DNA from 4 places in the Shewanella sp. SW24 genome. Region 3 is predicted to be linked to each of the others. Evidence: predicted binding sites of a transcription regulator. Region 3 holds the regulator's gene; each other region holds the start of a gene.
The links. The regulator LexA, encoded in region 3, represses DNA repair genes until DNA is damaged. The targets are predictions, from matches to a motif close to TACTGTATNNNNATACAGTA.
Positions count from the first base shown of each region.

Region 1: the regulator LexA is predicted to act here: its motif matches at 1,422-1,441, upstream of L5M17_RS15605 (YebG family protein).
Region 2: the regulator LexA is predicted to act here: its motif matches at 1,301-1,320, upstream of L5M17_RS22520 (S24 family peptidase).
Region 4: the regulator LexA is predicted to act here: its motif matches at 1,777-1,796, upstream of recG (ATP-dependent DNA helicase RecG).

Region 1 is NZ_JAKKSH010000019.1:52,706-55,884, reverse strand. Features, by position in the region: gene proQ (RNA chaperone ProQ) at 1-354, opposite strand, end outside; gene L5M17_RS15610 (GAF domain-containing protein) at 635-1,093, opposite strand; gene L5M17_RS15605 (YebG family protein) at 1,111-1,410, opposite strand; gene L5M17_RS15600 (paraquat-inducible protein A) at 1,617-2,249, shown strand; gene L5M17_RS15595 (paraquat-inducible protein A) at 2,251-2,868, shown strand; gene L5M17_RS15590 (PqiB family protein) at 2,855-3,179, shown strand, end outside.
Region 2 is NZ_JAKKSH010000051.1:6,807-9,985, reverse strand. Features, by position in the region: gene L5M17_RS22530 (hypothetical protein) at 1-518, opposite strand, end outside; gene L5M17_RS22525 (hypothetical protein) at 759-1,118, shown strand; gene L5M17_RS22520 (S24 family peptidase) at 1,336-2,058, shown strand; gene L5M17_RS22515 (hypothetical protein) at 2,950-3,179, shown strand, end outside.
Region 3 is NZ_JAKKSH010000011.1:105,516-108,694, reverse strand. Features, by position in the region: gene plsB (glycerol-3-phosphate 1-O-acyltransferase PlsB) at 1-851, opposite strand, end outside; gene lexA (transcriptional repressor LexA) at 1,012-1,632, shown strand; gene L5M17_RS11145 (cell division inhibitor SulA) at 1,629-2,141, shown strand; gene coxB (cytochrome c oxidase subunit II) at 2,544-3,179, shown strand, end outside.
Region 4 is NZ_JAKKSH010000013.1:38,794-41,972, forward strand. Features, by position in the region: gene L5M17_RS12250 (sensor histidine kinase) at 1-1,025, shown strand, start outside; gene L5M17_RS12255 (response regulator transcription factor) at 1,025-1,621, shown strand; gene recG (ATP-dependent DNA helicase RecG) at 1,813-3,179, shown strand, end outside.

The sequences.
Region 1 (3,179 bases), on a different contig from region 3:
TGCAAGTGCTGCACGTTTCGCTTTGGCCTTATCCTGACTCTCTTTCAACATGGCTTGAGCATGATCAATGTGCTCTTGCTCTAACTCGCCGCAAGGTTCGCCATCCAGGTTTACGCGTTGTGCGCCCGCTTTAACGCACTTTAAATAGCGCCAGCTGCTGGTGTAACGTCTCAAGGCAACTCTGAGCTGAGTTTTACTGACTTTAGAATCATCAGCCAACCTTTCAGCCAAATCTTGAAACAATCCGATTTTTAATGGCTTAGTTTCACCTTCAGCAATAAAGCACAAAGGAAATGTTTCATACAAATACGCCAAAATTGCATTGGTGTCGGTCAACTTTTCTGTTGATTCCATCATTACTTCCACAGTCAAAAAGGGACATCGATTCGAGGTGATATATATCAGCTTCTTACATGTCGTTTATCTTCGTTAAACTCAATATTGAGTCAACGTACAAATTAGCATCCTAGCCGCGTTTACTAAAGTTAAAAAATATACCTTAACAAATTTTGTCAGCTCAAAACACTAAGCTTATTCATTGCATGCCAATCAAACCAGCTTAATGCGTGCAGGCGCATATTATAAGGCGCACGCCACCGATTGCGACTATGAATTATGCGTTATTGTACGCAAATTAATCAAATAGGCAGTTTTCAAAACTTTTAACCAGTAATTCCAGCCCCTTTTGGTCTTCTTCATCGAAACGATCGAAGATAGGACTGTCAATATCGAGCACGGCAACCACGTTACCTTGCGCACGAACTGGCACAACGATTTCAGAATTACTGGCAGAATCACAGGCAATATGACCATCAAATTGATGGACATCAGCCACTCGCTGAGTTTGATTAGTGAATGCTGCTGTACCACACACACCTTTTCCTAACGGAATGCGTGTACAAGCCACTTTACCTTGAAACGGGCCAAGTACCAGTTGTTCGCCACGCATGACGTAGAATCCCACCCAGTTCAGCTCAGTTAAATTATCATTGAGCAAGGCTGAAAAATTCGCCATCGCCGCAACAAGGTCATCTTCCCCTTCCAACAAGGCCAAGGCTTGACGGTTAAGTGACTCATAAAATTTCGATTTCATTACATTTCCTAACAATTTTATTCTGCTGCTTCGGTCTTTTTAGCCGCTTTTTTCGCTGCAGGCGGATTCGTTGGCGTACTATTAACCTGAACGGCGCCTTTAAGCAAGTTCGTCAGCTCATCTTTATTGTTAGCAAAATAGAATGCGAGCTTTTCGCCCACACTTTCATCTATACCCAAATCAGCTTTTTGAATGAAGGGGATAAGGTTATCGGCGATATCGAGCATCTTATCGTAGGCATCAGCCTCCTTCTTAGATGTGAATGTCATCTTTTCAACCCCTTCTCTGACCACGACAAACTGTGTTATTACTGCCATGACTGCCCTCGCACTGTTTTTATATACAGTAACTAGAGTGACATAGATTGAACTTGTGATGCAAGTGTTCTGATTAATCTGATATTATTAGCGTACTTTCGTTGCCAAGATTATAAAGCGCTAGACGTGGCTTAACAGCTAACTAGCACGACACTTTGCACCGATCTCGCTGTTATTACTCCTATTAGGCTAATATATATTTTTATATGCATGAAAACGCAGCAGAAAATTCAGTAACCCTATGCCGCTCCTGCGATTTAGCAGTCCGCAAACGTGCCTTGCCTAGCGGCGTTAGAGCAATCTGTCCTCGTTGCAGCACTGCACTTTATGACACGCCATACTGCTCTGTGAATGGTATGTTAGCCCTATGTATTTCGGCATTAGTGTTTTATTTCCCTGCTAATTTTTTACCCGTACTCGAGATCCACTTTTTCGGCAGTATTCGTACTACCACGGTTTTCCAAGGGGCATTTGCAGTATTTGACCAAGGCTATTGGGTTGTAGGTGTAGCCGTACTTGCCGCCGCGGTGATAGGCCCTGGCTTATTACTGTTATCGATATTGACACAGATTTTAATTGTGAAATGGGGATTGAGTAGCCTTTTTTGGCGTAACTCATTGAAGCAGTTGTTAAAATTTCATGGCGTCTTATCGCAGCTCACTATGCTGGAAATTTATGTGATCAGCTTCTTAGTTTCATCATTTCAGCTATCTGATTTTTCGGACATTTATTTTGGTATGGGCACATTTTGCTTCACTATGCTGTTTCTCGTGACCTTGTTTCTACAAAGAGAATACGACTTAGAACATATGTGGACGTTATTGGAAGGTCATAGCTGATATGAAACAACAAGGTAAAGATATCGGCCTATGTCTCTGTAAAGTGTGTCGCCAACTCAACAGCAGTGAACTCACGCACTGTCAGCGCTGTGAAACTGAGTTGCACGTCAGAGACTATTCCAGCCTGCAAAAAAGTTGGGCTTTGTTGATTACCGCTGCCATCTTGCTGGTGCCAGCCAACATTTACCCTATCACTATGCTGACCAACCAAGGCCAAGTGCGGCACGACACGATTTTTTCGGGCATTTTGCATTTAGTGCATTCAGATATGCTGCCTATTGCCATCATAGTGTTTACCGCCAGTATTTTAGTACCATGGATTAAAATCATCGGCTTATCCATTTATCTGTGTGCGATCAGCTTTGACATTCCGATTTCAAAAAAGAAATTGATGGTGGGTTTTCACATCATCGAATGGATTGGCCGCTGGTCAATGCTCGATTTATTTGTCATCTCAATCACAGTGGCATTAGTGAACATGGGACAATTACTCGACGCGAAACCCGCGCCTGCGGCTACCGCATTTGCCTTGGTTATTCTGTTAACTCAGTTAGCCGCAAAAGTTTTAGACACTCGTTTACTCTGGGATCGATTGGAACCTCAAGATGACACAAATTGAATCGCCGAAAGTTGTAAAGAAAAAACTCTTTTCGCCCATTTGGCTGCTTCCTATTGTCGCGTTGGCATTAGGTGCTTGGCTGGGCATTAAGAGCATTAAAGAATCGGGGGTTGAAATTCAAATTCACTTTCCGAGCGCCACTGGGATTGATGTGGGTAAAACCTTAGTCAAATACCAAGGTTTGACTGTCGGTAAAGTTAAAGACATTGGCATAGATGAAGATCTCAAAGGCGTGAACGTCAAGGTCATGATGGACTACCGCGCTAAGCCATTCTTGAATAAAGAAACCCTCTTCTGGCTTGTCACACCTA
Region 2 (3,179 bases), on a different contig from region 3:
TCGGCTTTTGCGTGATTTCTTGCGTCATCAATGGCCTTTTCGCTGGTGGCCTTTAACTCTCGCAGTTGTTGCTCTATCAGGCTTACAGCAGATTGGGCCTTTTCGACCTTGGCTGCGGTGCTGGTTTCAATCTCCGCAACTTGAGCCGCCGTAGTATTCAAGACGCTTTCTAACTTATCTTCACTGTCACTTAACAGCGATAGCGTTTCATCAAGGTTTCGCGTCAACTGGGCAACTTGCTCGGTCAGCGATTCGTTACGACGGTCAATCATGAGCAACAGTTCTTGAGACAGCAACTTAGCTACGGCAAGGCTTCCAACCTCTTCCGCGATAGCATTTTTTCTATGCTCAAGATTATTTTTGTACTCAATCAAGAACCCTTGGATCGACGATGTTCTGCCCTGCAGATGAACGCTCAAGTTACGTGTCGTTGGCTCGACACCGTTTTTAAGCATTTCATTCGCGAGCTTAGTCACTTCCTCAAGAGTTGCCTTCGGTTTCACTGCCAATTGTTCCATTTGCTTGCCTCAAACATCTTCAAAGTTAATGACTTACATCGATAAATCCCAGTGTAGCCAGTTATTCAACACTCTGCAATGGAAACGATGTTTTTACGGAAACATCGTTTCCCGTTTCCCGTGGTGATTTGCGTCATTCATGTCTTGTATGGTGCTGATATAGAAGGGTAAATCCTGAAATTTGCCAGAATCGGCCGCCGTAATAGAATGTTCCTACATCAACTGAATGGGACAGAAAAAATGACCGAACTAGCAACTACGCCAACTGCACCGTGCAACCATGCAGAGGTCGCTATGTACCACTACTATCTGACCAATGCCGTGTTGACGACGAGCCCCAACGAGCAAGTCATTGGTGATGTGTTGGGGATGGGGGAAGATGACTTTGTGATGGAGCTGTTTGCGCTGTCTGAAGCGTTTTGGCTAAAAGGTGAAGATCTCTATGCCGAGGGTAAAGCGTTCTCAGGGCTTGCGGTATTCGACGTTGTGGCTGAGCTGGCTGAGTTCTTCTGGGGGTATGTAGAGCATACTGGAGAAATGCCTGACCTTGATGCGTTCAAGCTGGATATTGACCGAGTGTTTGAGACTTACACGCGATAAATCACCTGTCTAATACTCTTCAAAACAGTGAGACCTACAACCCCGATGGTAGTAGGCCCAACTTCCAAGCAGTAGTTTCTAACCCTGTAATGGAGTGCTTATCTTTTTAATATTTGTTCCCTCCATGTATTCTTTACGCAAAAAATCATCTTCGGGATTTTCGATGTTTCAATAATTAGCTATACTGTATTAATGTACAGTATTTGTGATTTGTCCTATGAACGTCATAATTGGCTTAGCATCGGCAGGAATACATGGGTTTGAGAGTCCAGCCGCTGGATACCAAGAGAAGGCGCTAAGCCTCAATAATCTTATTGTCTCACACCCATCAGCAACGGTATTTGCAGAGGTTACCGACGACGCTATGACGGGTCTTGGGCTATTTACCGGAGATCTACTTGTCGTTGATAAGTCATTGACTGCGACGCGGGGAGATGTCGTTTTGGCGCTGGTGCACGGCGAAACCGTTTGTCGGCAGCTAGACGATGACCATGACCATCATCAACTTCATGCCAATACCAATGCTCATTATTCCGAAATATCAGTCACAGACGGGATAGAGATTCAGGGCGTGGCCATTTGTGCAGTGCGCTTTCATCGACGCAAGCGCGATCCTCTAGTGTTGAAAAGCCTCGATGACCTTCTGGTTGAATCGACGTTTGTGGGCCGTGCAAGAGGGGAGTCTATGACGGGGGTGGGCATCCACTCCGGTGACATCCTGATAGTGTCACGTCAACTAACTCCAAGTTCCGGCGATGTCATCATAGCCATGTATAACGAGGAATTTGTTTGTAAAGTCTTAGATCTATCCAATAGCAGGTTGTTATCGGCTAATGACGATTTTGAGCCGGTATCAATTAGGCTTGATGACCGCTTCTGGTGCGAAGGGGTTGTGCCAGCATCCATTAGATTATTGAAACAACCGAGTTTATTGGTATGAGCAGCATAATAGCGTTATGCGATGGGAATAATTTACCTACACAGGTGGTATCAGCAATAAATCTGGAAAGGTTTGTGTGATAAGGCTTACTAGCCTTTTCCAGAAAAATAGTAATTTTTAGCTATTTTTCCTAAAACTTGAGTTTTGATGTTATCAGTTTCCAGAAAATTAGTCACTTCTTTAAGGCGTGCTTTCAATGGAAGGAGTGCAGATGTCTTTCAGCATCAAACTGCCCCAAAGCAATTCAGCGCTTCATTTTTTAACATCGCCTTACATTCAAATATGCATGAGATTTTGTAATCCATTCTGTTAAATTAAGAATGGCATATCCAACATGCTCCTAGCGTTTATGCATCAATCAATGAGGTATAGCTATTTCCATTTTTAGACTAAAAAATAAACAATGAAGGGGCGTAACAAATTGGGTCACATTGGTTAACCTCCCAAACCAAATTGACATTATCCATCTATTCAACATGTTGGGGATGAATCTCCCTCACAATGAGGTTTGTGTTAAGACTAAATACCGTGTTTTGTTCGATAAATGTTAGCGAAAAATCCTATAGATGGGCAACTATGATTAAAAAATAAAACTGTTAACAATTATTTTTGCAGTGATTAATTTTATTATATATTGACTCCTTGGTTAATTCCCAGTGTCAATTGAGCAATAAATAGGTTTTTGTCTTTAAAATTAACTTGTATGAATTCACCAAGCTTCTTATAACCACTTGTTTAAATAATGTTTGCAATGTTATTTTATGTGGGTAAATGTTATTGCTCCGATGTTGGCAACATTAACTTTAGCTGAGATCGATTTAATTTCAAATTTAAAGAATAACATTAAATACATTAGTAATTCATGTTGAATAAAAATAAGGACAACGTGATATGGATATCGGTTACAAAAAACTGTCTTCCGCATTATTTTTGACATTTTTATCGCCCCTTACAAGTGCAGCGTATGCTGCCGACATAAATCCTGTGATTGCTGAAGCATTGGAGGAGCCTGGCTTTGGTCTTATTAAACAGCCTCAGAGTGTTTCAAAATTTGCTGTTGTATCAGCGGCAAATACCGGAGGTTCGGACACATCCCTCACAAATACCGCTGAACTAGCCTT
Region 3 (3,179 bases):
CCGCTATAAAGCTTGTTCCACAACCAAGTTAAGAAACGCTCGGCAATACGCACTAAACTATCTGAGTAATCGGCTGCTATTTCATCGAGGTACTCAATAGCCGTCTCGCGCGCTTGGGTCTCAGAAATCTTTTTACTGGCGGCTTCTTCTTGAATCGCTTTGCGCAGCGACTCAGATTTGAGTAACGAATGAAACAGTGCTTGGCGGTTTGGCAGCACAGGCCCTGTCATTACCTTACGTTGACGACGGAAATGCACGCGCGCAACCCGTGCTAACTTATGGGCAATCCCCATGTCGGTGCCATGTTCGTCAGCCATGTAACGCAGGGATACGGCATTCGAAAACTGCACGAAGTTATGTCGACCTAAGAACAGAATCATCAAGCACTTGCGCAGCCAAGTCGGGTTTTCCCGCTCAAATACGGCCGCCTTCATAGTGTCGTCTTCTTTCCCTGGCGTTCGACCCCAATACAAGCTCACGGGCACAAGTTGAATATCCAATTCAGGACGTTCCTTATGCACGGCTAACAAACGCATAAAGCATTCGAGGAAAGGCTCATTACCAGCACGTTCGCCAAACAGTGGCTTACGTCCTTGAAGACAGACAACCCGAGGCGCAGTCACACCATTAGCCACTAGAGGCTCATAAGGGCTTGGTAAACCTAACTTAGCCGTTATTTCGCTCAAAGCAGCTATGTCACTGAGAGATTCTGTTTTCATCACATAAACAAGGGGTCTGGAAGCATCCAGATTCAGATCGGCAAAGGGATCCTGAGGTACCACAATAGTGTGCACTAAGTGTTTTTGGATCCAACGTAATGATTTCAACCAAAGAGAGTCGTGTTTAGGCATTATTCTTATGCAATTAAGTGCGTTTACTAGCCCGATAGAATACCAGACTATGGGCAATATTCGCTAATTCTCTCCAACATAGCTAAAAAGTGGTTAATACTTGCGCTGCAAATAATACTGTATATACTAACAGTAACTGTATAGAAAAACAGGAAACACCATGAGACCTTTGACGCCACGCCAAGCTGAAATTTTAGAGCTAATTAAACGAAATATTGCCGATACTGGCATGCCACCCACTCGGGCAGAAATCGCAACCCGTTTAGGTTTTAAGAGCGCCAATGCGGCTGAAGAACATCTTAAAGCGTTGGCAAAAAAGGGCTGCATTGAGATCATGCCAGGCACATCTCGAGGCATTCGTCTGCCTGCGGAAATCGAAGATTTGACTGAAACAGGTTTACCGCTCATCGGCCAAGTGGCCGCGGGTGAACCTATCCTCGCCCAAGAACATGTTGAACAGTACTACCAAGTCGACCCAAGCATGTTTCATCCCGCCGCCGATTTTTTACTGCGAGTAAAGGGCGACAGCATGAAAAATATCGGTATTCTCGAAGGTGATTTGCTGGCAGTTCATAAAGTAGAACAAGCTAGAAATGGTCAAGTGGTTGTCGCTAGAGTCGATGACGATGTCACTGTTAAACGTTTCGAAAAAAAAGGTAATGTAGTCTATCTACATGCCGAAAATGAAGATTACTCCCCGATTAAAGTGGATTTAGGCTTCCAAAGTTTAACAATTGAAGGACTCGCCGTCGGTGTGATCCGTAATGGAGATTGGCTATGAATAAACTACTTGGCAATGCCCCCCGCCATCCGGGCCTGTGGCTCGATGAAGTCCGTGATGCTGACTATGACTGGCACCATGCGCCCATCGCCTGCATGCCAACTAAGACTCAAGGTCGCCAAGAATTAATTCATCTGAGTGCACAACTCGCTCAGTTAAGCCAACAGGGCCGTTGGTTAGTGCTCATCAACCCTCCAAGTATTGGCTACAAGCAAATGCTCGCCAGCGCAGGTGTGCGTATGGATAGAGTTTTGCTGGTACATGCTAAAGATGAAGTCGAAACCCTGTGGGCGATGGAGAAAGCCCTAACAAGTGGTACGTCCAGTGCAGTCATTACTTGGACTCAATCATTGGATGCGCGGGATAATCGACGCCTACAAATCGTGGCTAAAAGTGCCCGAGCTATGGGCATAGTGCTTGAAGACGTAAACAGTCACTTACATGCCGACGTACGCATTGAGCAAGGCAATCTCTTCGGTCAGCAATCTTTTTTTAGCGCTGTACACTAAATATTCATTTAATTTTTACCTTGAAAGCCGCCTCACCTATGAATGTGAGGCTTTTTTTTGGCAATTTTTCAGATAATTAGATAAATAAGTGATCTTGATCAATATTTAAACAGCAAGTATGGTTGGTTAAGTCGGTGATGATATATCACCTTCCGTGGTCAATGAATCGAGTATTTATCGAACTCGAAGCGCCACTAAAAATAGAGAACAGATTTATTTCAGCAGTATGTGCCAGCGTGGCTAATTACCAGCAGTAACAATACTTGATTAAAAGTAACAGCCGCCAACGCACGTTGAAGTCAAAAAAGCTTTTTTGGGAACTGAAGAGTTTGCATAGAGTTGAGACTTACTGTGTTGCTCTTCTTTGTAGTTGCTATTCGCAATTGGCAGAGGAGAAGTCTTGTGAAGCAATTGTTGTATTGTTTACTCGTGGTGCTTTTCGCACCACCGTTGACCGCCGCGGACATGCGGTTCAACATGACCCCTGGCGTGACCGAGATCAGTGGCAAGGTTTATCACTTGCACATGACCATCTTGTATATCTGCTGCGCAATAGGCCTAGTGGTCTTTGGCGTCATGATTTACGCCATGATCAACCACAGAAAATCCAAAGGCGCTGTCGCGTCCCACTTTCACGAAAGCACTAAAGTTGAAATCGCTTGGACGATTCTGCCATTTATCATTTTGATCTTAATGGCGATTCCAGCGACAAAAACTTTAATCGCAATGGAAGATCCCAGTAACGCCGATCTCACCGTAAAAGTCACGGGTTCCCAATGGAAATGGCATTACAGCTATTTCGATCAAGATATTGATTTTTATAGCATACTTACAACACCCAGAGCACAAATTGAAGGCACCGAAACCAAGGGTGAAAACTATCTATTGGAAGTCGATAAACCGCTCGTTCTACCGATAAACCGCAAAATCCGCTTTCTGATGACTTCAGAGGATGTCATACATTCTTGGTGGGTGCCCGCCTTTGCCATTAAGAAAGATGCCAACCCTGGATTTATCAATGAAGCTTGGACTCGCATC
Region 4 (3,179 bases), on a different contig from region 3:
ACTTAGTGTTTTATCTGATCCCACTTGCCATTAATCCCTATCCAAGCTGGAAAATCGCCCTCAGTTTTGCCGTGTTAATCCCTTTTATTGCCAGTTATTTTTGGACCTATAAGTGCAATAGCCGTAGCGCCTATCTGCCCATTCTCATTATGGTGGCCATAGCAATAGCGATCACACCAATCAACCCAGGCTCTATCTCGCTATTTACCTTTGCCGCTTTCTTCATTGGCTTTTTTTATCCTCTCCGGACCTGTCTGTTGGCTATTGCAGCCCTCATCGGCCTGCTGTTTGCCCTCAATGAGATTTACCACTTTAACAGTTACTACTTTCCGCTTTACGGCTCGGGATTAGTGCTCGGCGTGGGCATGTTTGGTGTCGCCGAACGCAGACGTTATCGGCATAAATTGAAAGAACAGCAAAGTGCCCAAGAAATTACCACCTTGGCCACTATGCTTGAGCGGGAACGTATCGCGCGGGATCTACACGACATTATGGGGCATAGCCTATCTTCCATCGCCCTTAAGGCTGAGCTAGCCGAAAAGCTTATCGCAAAACAAGAATATGAACTCGCATCAACCCAATTGACTGAGCTAGGACAAATTGCAAGGGAAAGTTTAAGCCAGATCCGCCACACAGTGTCAGACTACAAACACAAGGGCCTAGAGAGTTGCGTGACGCAGCTTTGTAAATCCTTAAGGGATAAAGGCTTAAGTGTCGAGCTCAGTGGTGAGCTACCCAAGCTAGGTGCAACCACAGAAAGCCAACTGAGTTTGATCCTCACCGAACTCATTAATAATATTCTTCGCCATAGCGGTGCAAGTGAATGCTCTATCCACTTTTCTAAGCAATCAGACCGCCTGCTGCTCGAAGTCAAAGACAATGCCGCGGCCAAACCTTTTATAGAGGGTAATGGCCTCACTGGTATACGCGAGCGTCTCGACAGTTTAGGCGGCAGCTTGAGCTATAATCTCGAACAGGGATATAGATTTACCGTCAGTTTACCTTTGCAGGGAGCAACACATTAATGAAGATTTTATTGGCGGAAGATCAAGCTATGGTGCGAGGAGCACTCGCCGCACTCCTCACGCTTGCAGGGGGTTTTAGTATCACCCAAGCGAGTGACGGCGACGAAGCTCTAAGCTTACTCAAACAGCAAAGCTTTGATCTCTTGCTAACGGATATCGAAATGCCCGGCCGCACAGGCTTAGAGCTGGCTACATGGTTAAAGGAGCAACATAGCCAAACTAAGGTTGTGGTCATTACCACCTTCGGCCGTGCGGGCTATATTAAACGTGCCATCGAAGCGGGTGTGGGCGGCTTTCTGCTTAAAGATGCGCCCTCGGAAACCTTAGTCAACGCGATTCAACAAGTGATGGCGGGAAAACGAGTGATCGATCCTGAACTTGCCATGATGGCGATTGGCGATGTCGACCCGCTCAACGACAAAGAACGCCGCGCTCTTCGCCTCGCTAGCGAAGGCAAATCCACCTCCGACATCGCCGAAACTCTTTTTATCGCCGAAGGGACTGTTCGCAACTACCTCTCAGAAGCCATAGCCAAACTCAATGCCAGTAATCGAATCGATGCAGCCCGCATTGCCAAGCAAAAAGGCTGGTTGTAATAACACTCACAGTTAACCACGCTTTCAGCCTAACGATATCTTATCAACAATTTTGTGGTCTTAAGGCTACAGAAGGATATTAGCTATGCTTCCAAACAAAATTTGATAACACCCTAATTCCCCTTGAGATTGCCTTACGCTTATTCTCTGTTAATATATGTATAAATTCACAGTGATTGAGTGCTAACGACTTGCAGCAATTGGATCTTGTTCCGATCACCGACCTCAAAGGCGTCGCCAAAAAGGTCGCGGAGAAACTCGCAAAGCTCGGCATCACAACAGTACAAGATCTGCTGTTTCACTTACCCCTGCGCTACGAAGACAGAACCCAAGTCTATCCCATTGCCGCCCTCAGCCTAGGCGGTTATGGCACTATAGAAGCTGAAATCCAATCGACACAAATCATCCAAGGCCGCAAGCGCATGCTGGTCTGCAATGTGCGCGACGATACGGGCAGCTTAAGCCTGCGCTTCTTTAACTTTTCCGTTGCTCAGCGTAATGCCATGCAAAATGGTTTGATGATCCGCGCCTACGGTGAAGTGCGCCGTGGTAGTCATCAAGCTGAGATAGTGCATCCAGAATATAAAGTGGTGTATCCCGGTGAAGATGTTCACCTGAGTGATACCCTAACGCCGATTTATCCCACGACTGAGGGCTTAAAACAGGCGAGTTGGCTAAAGCTGACGGAGCAAGCCTTGGTATTGCTGGAAGAGGGTGGCTTAACTGAACTTCTGCCACCACAATTGCAACCTAACAACATCAGCCTTAAACAAGCGCTGCAGACGCTACATCGCCCTCCTGCGGGGATCTCTCAGTTCGATTTAGAGCTAGGTCAACACCCAGCCCAGCAACGACTCGTGCAGGAAGAATTACTCGCCCACAATCTCAGCATGTTACGCCTAAGGCAGCGCAGTAATTTAGATGCCGCTGTCACCATGCAGGCCACGGGGCAGTTGCTCAATCCCTTCCTCGCGGCTTTGCCCTTTAAGCCGACTGGCGCCCAGCAAAGAGTCGTGGCTGATATAGGCAAAGATTTAGAAAAACCGCACCCTATGATGCGCTTAGTGCAAGGGGATGTTGGCTCGGGTAAAACCTTAGTCGCGGCGATGGCGGCATTGCAAGCGATTGAAAACGGTTATCAAGTTGCCATGATGGCGCCAACCGAGCTATTGGCCGAGCAGCATGCGACTAACTTTGCCGCTTGGTTTGAGCCACTCGGGCTTAAGGTCGGTTGGCTGGCGGGGAAACTTAAAGGCAAGGTCAGAGCGCAATCCCTTGCGGATATTGAATCCGGCGCCGCCCAGATGGTGATTGGTACCCATGCCATCTTCCAGCAGCATGTGGTCTTTAACAAACTTGCGTTAATTATTATCGATGAGCAGCACAGATTCGGCGTACACCAACGCTTAGGCCTGCGGGAAAAGGGCGTGAGCCAAGGTTTCCACCCGCATCAATTGATCATGACAGCCACACCCATTCCCCGCACGCTGGCGATGACGGCCTATGCAGATCTCGACACGTCCATTATCGATGAACTGCCGCCGGGGCGAACTCCAGT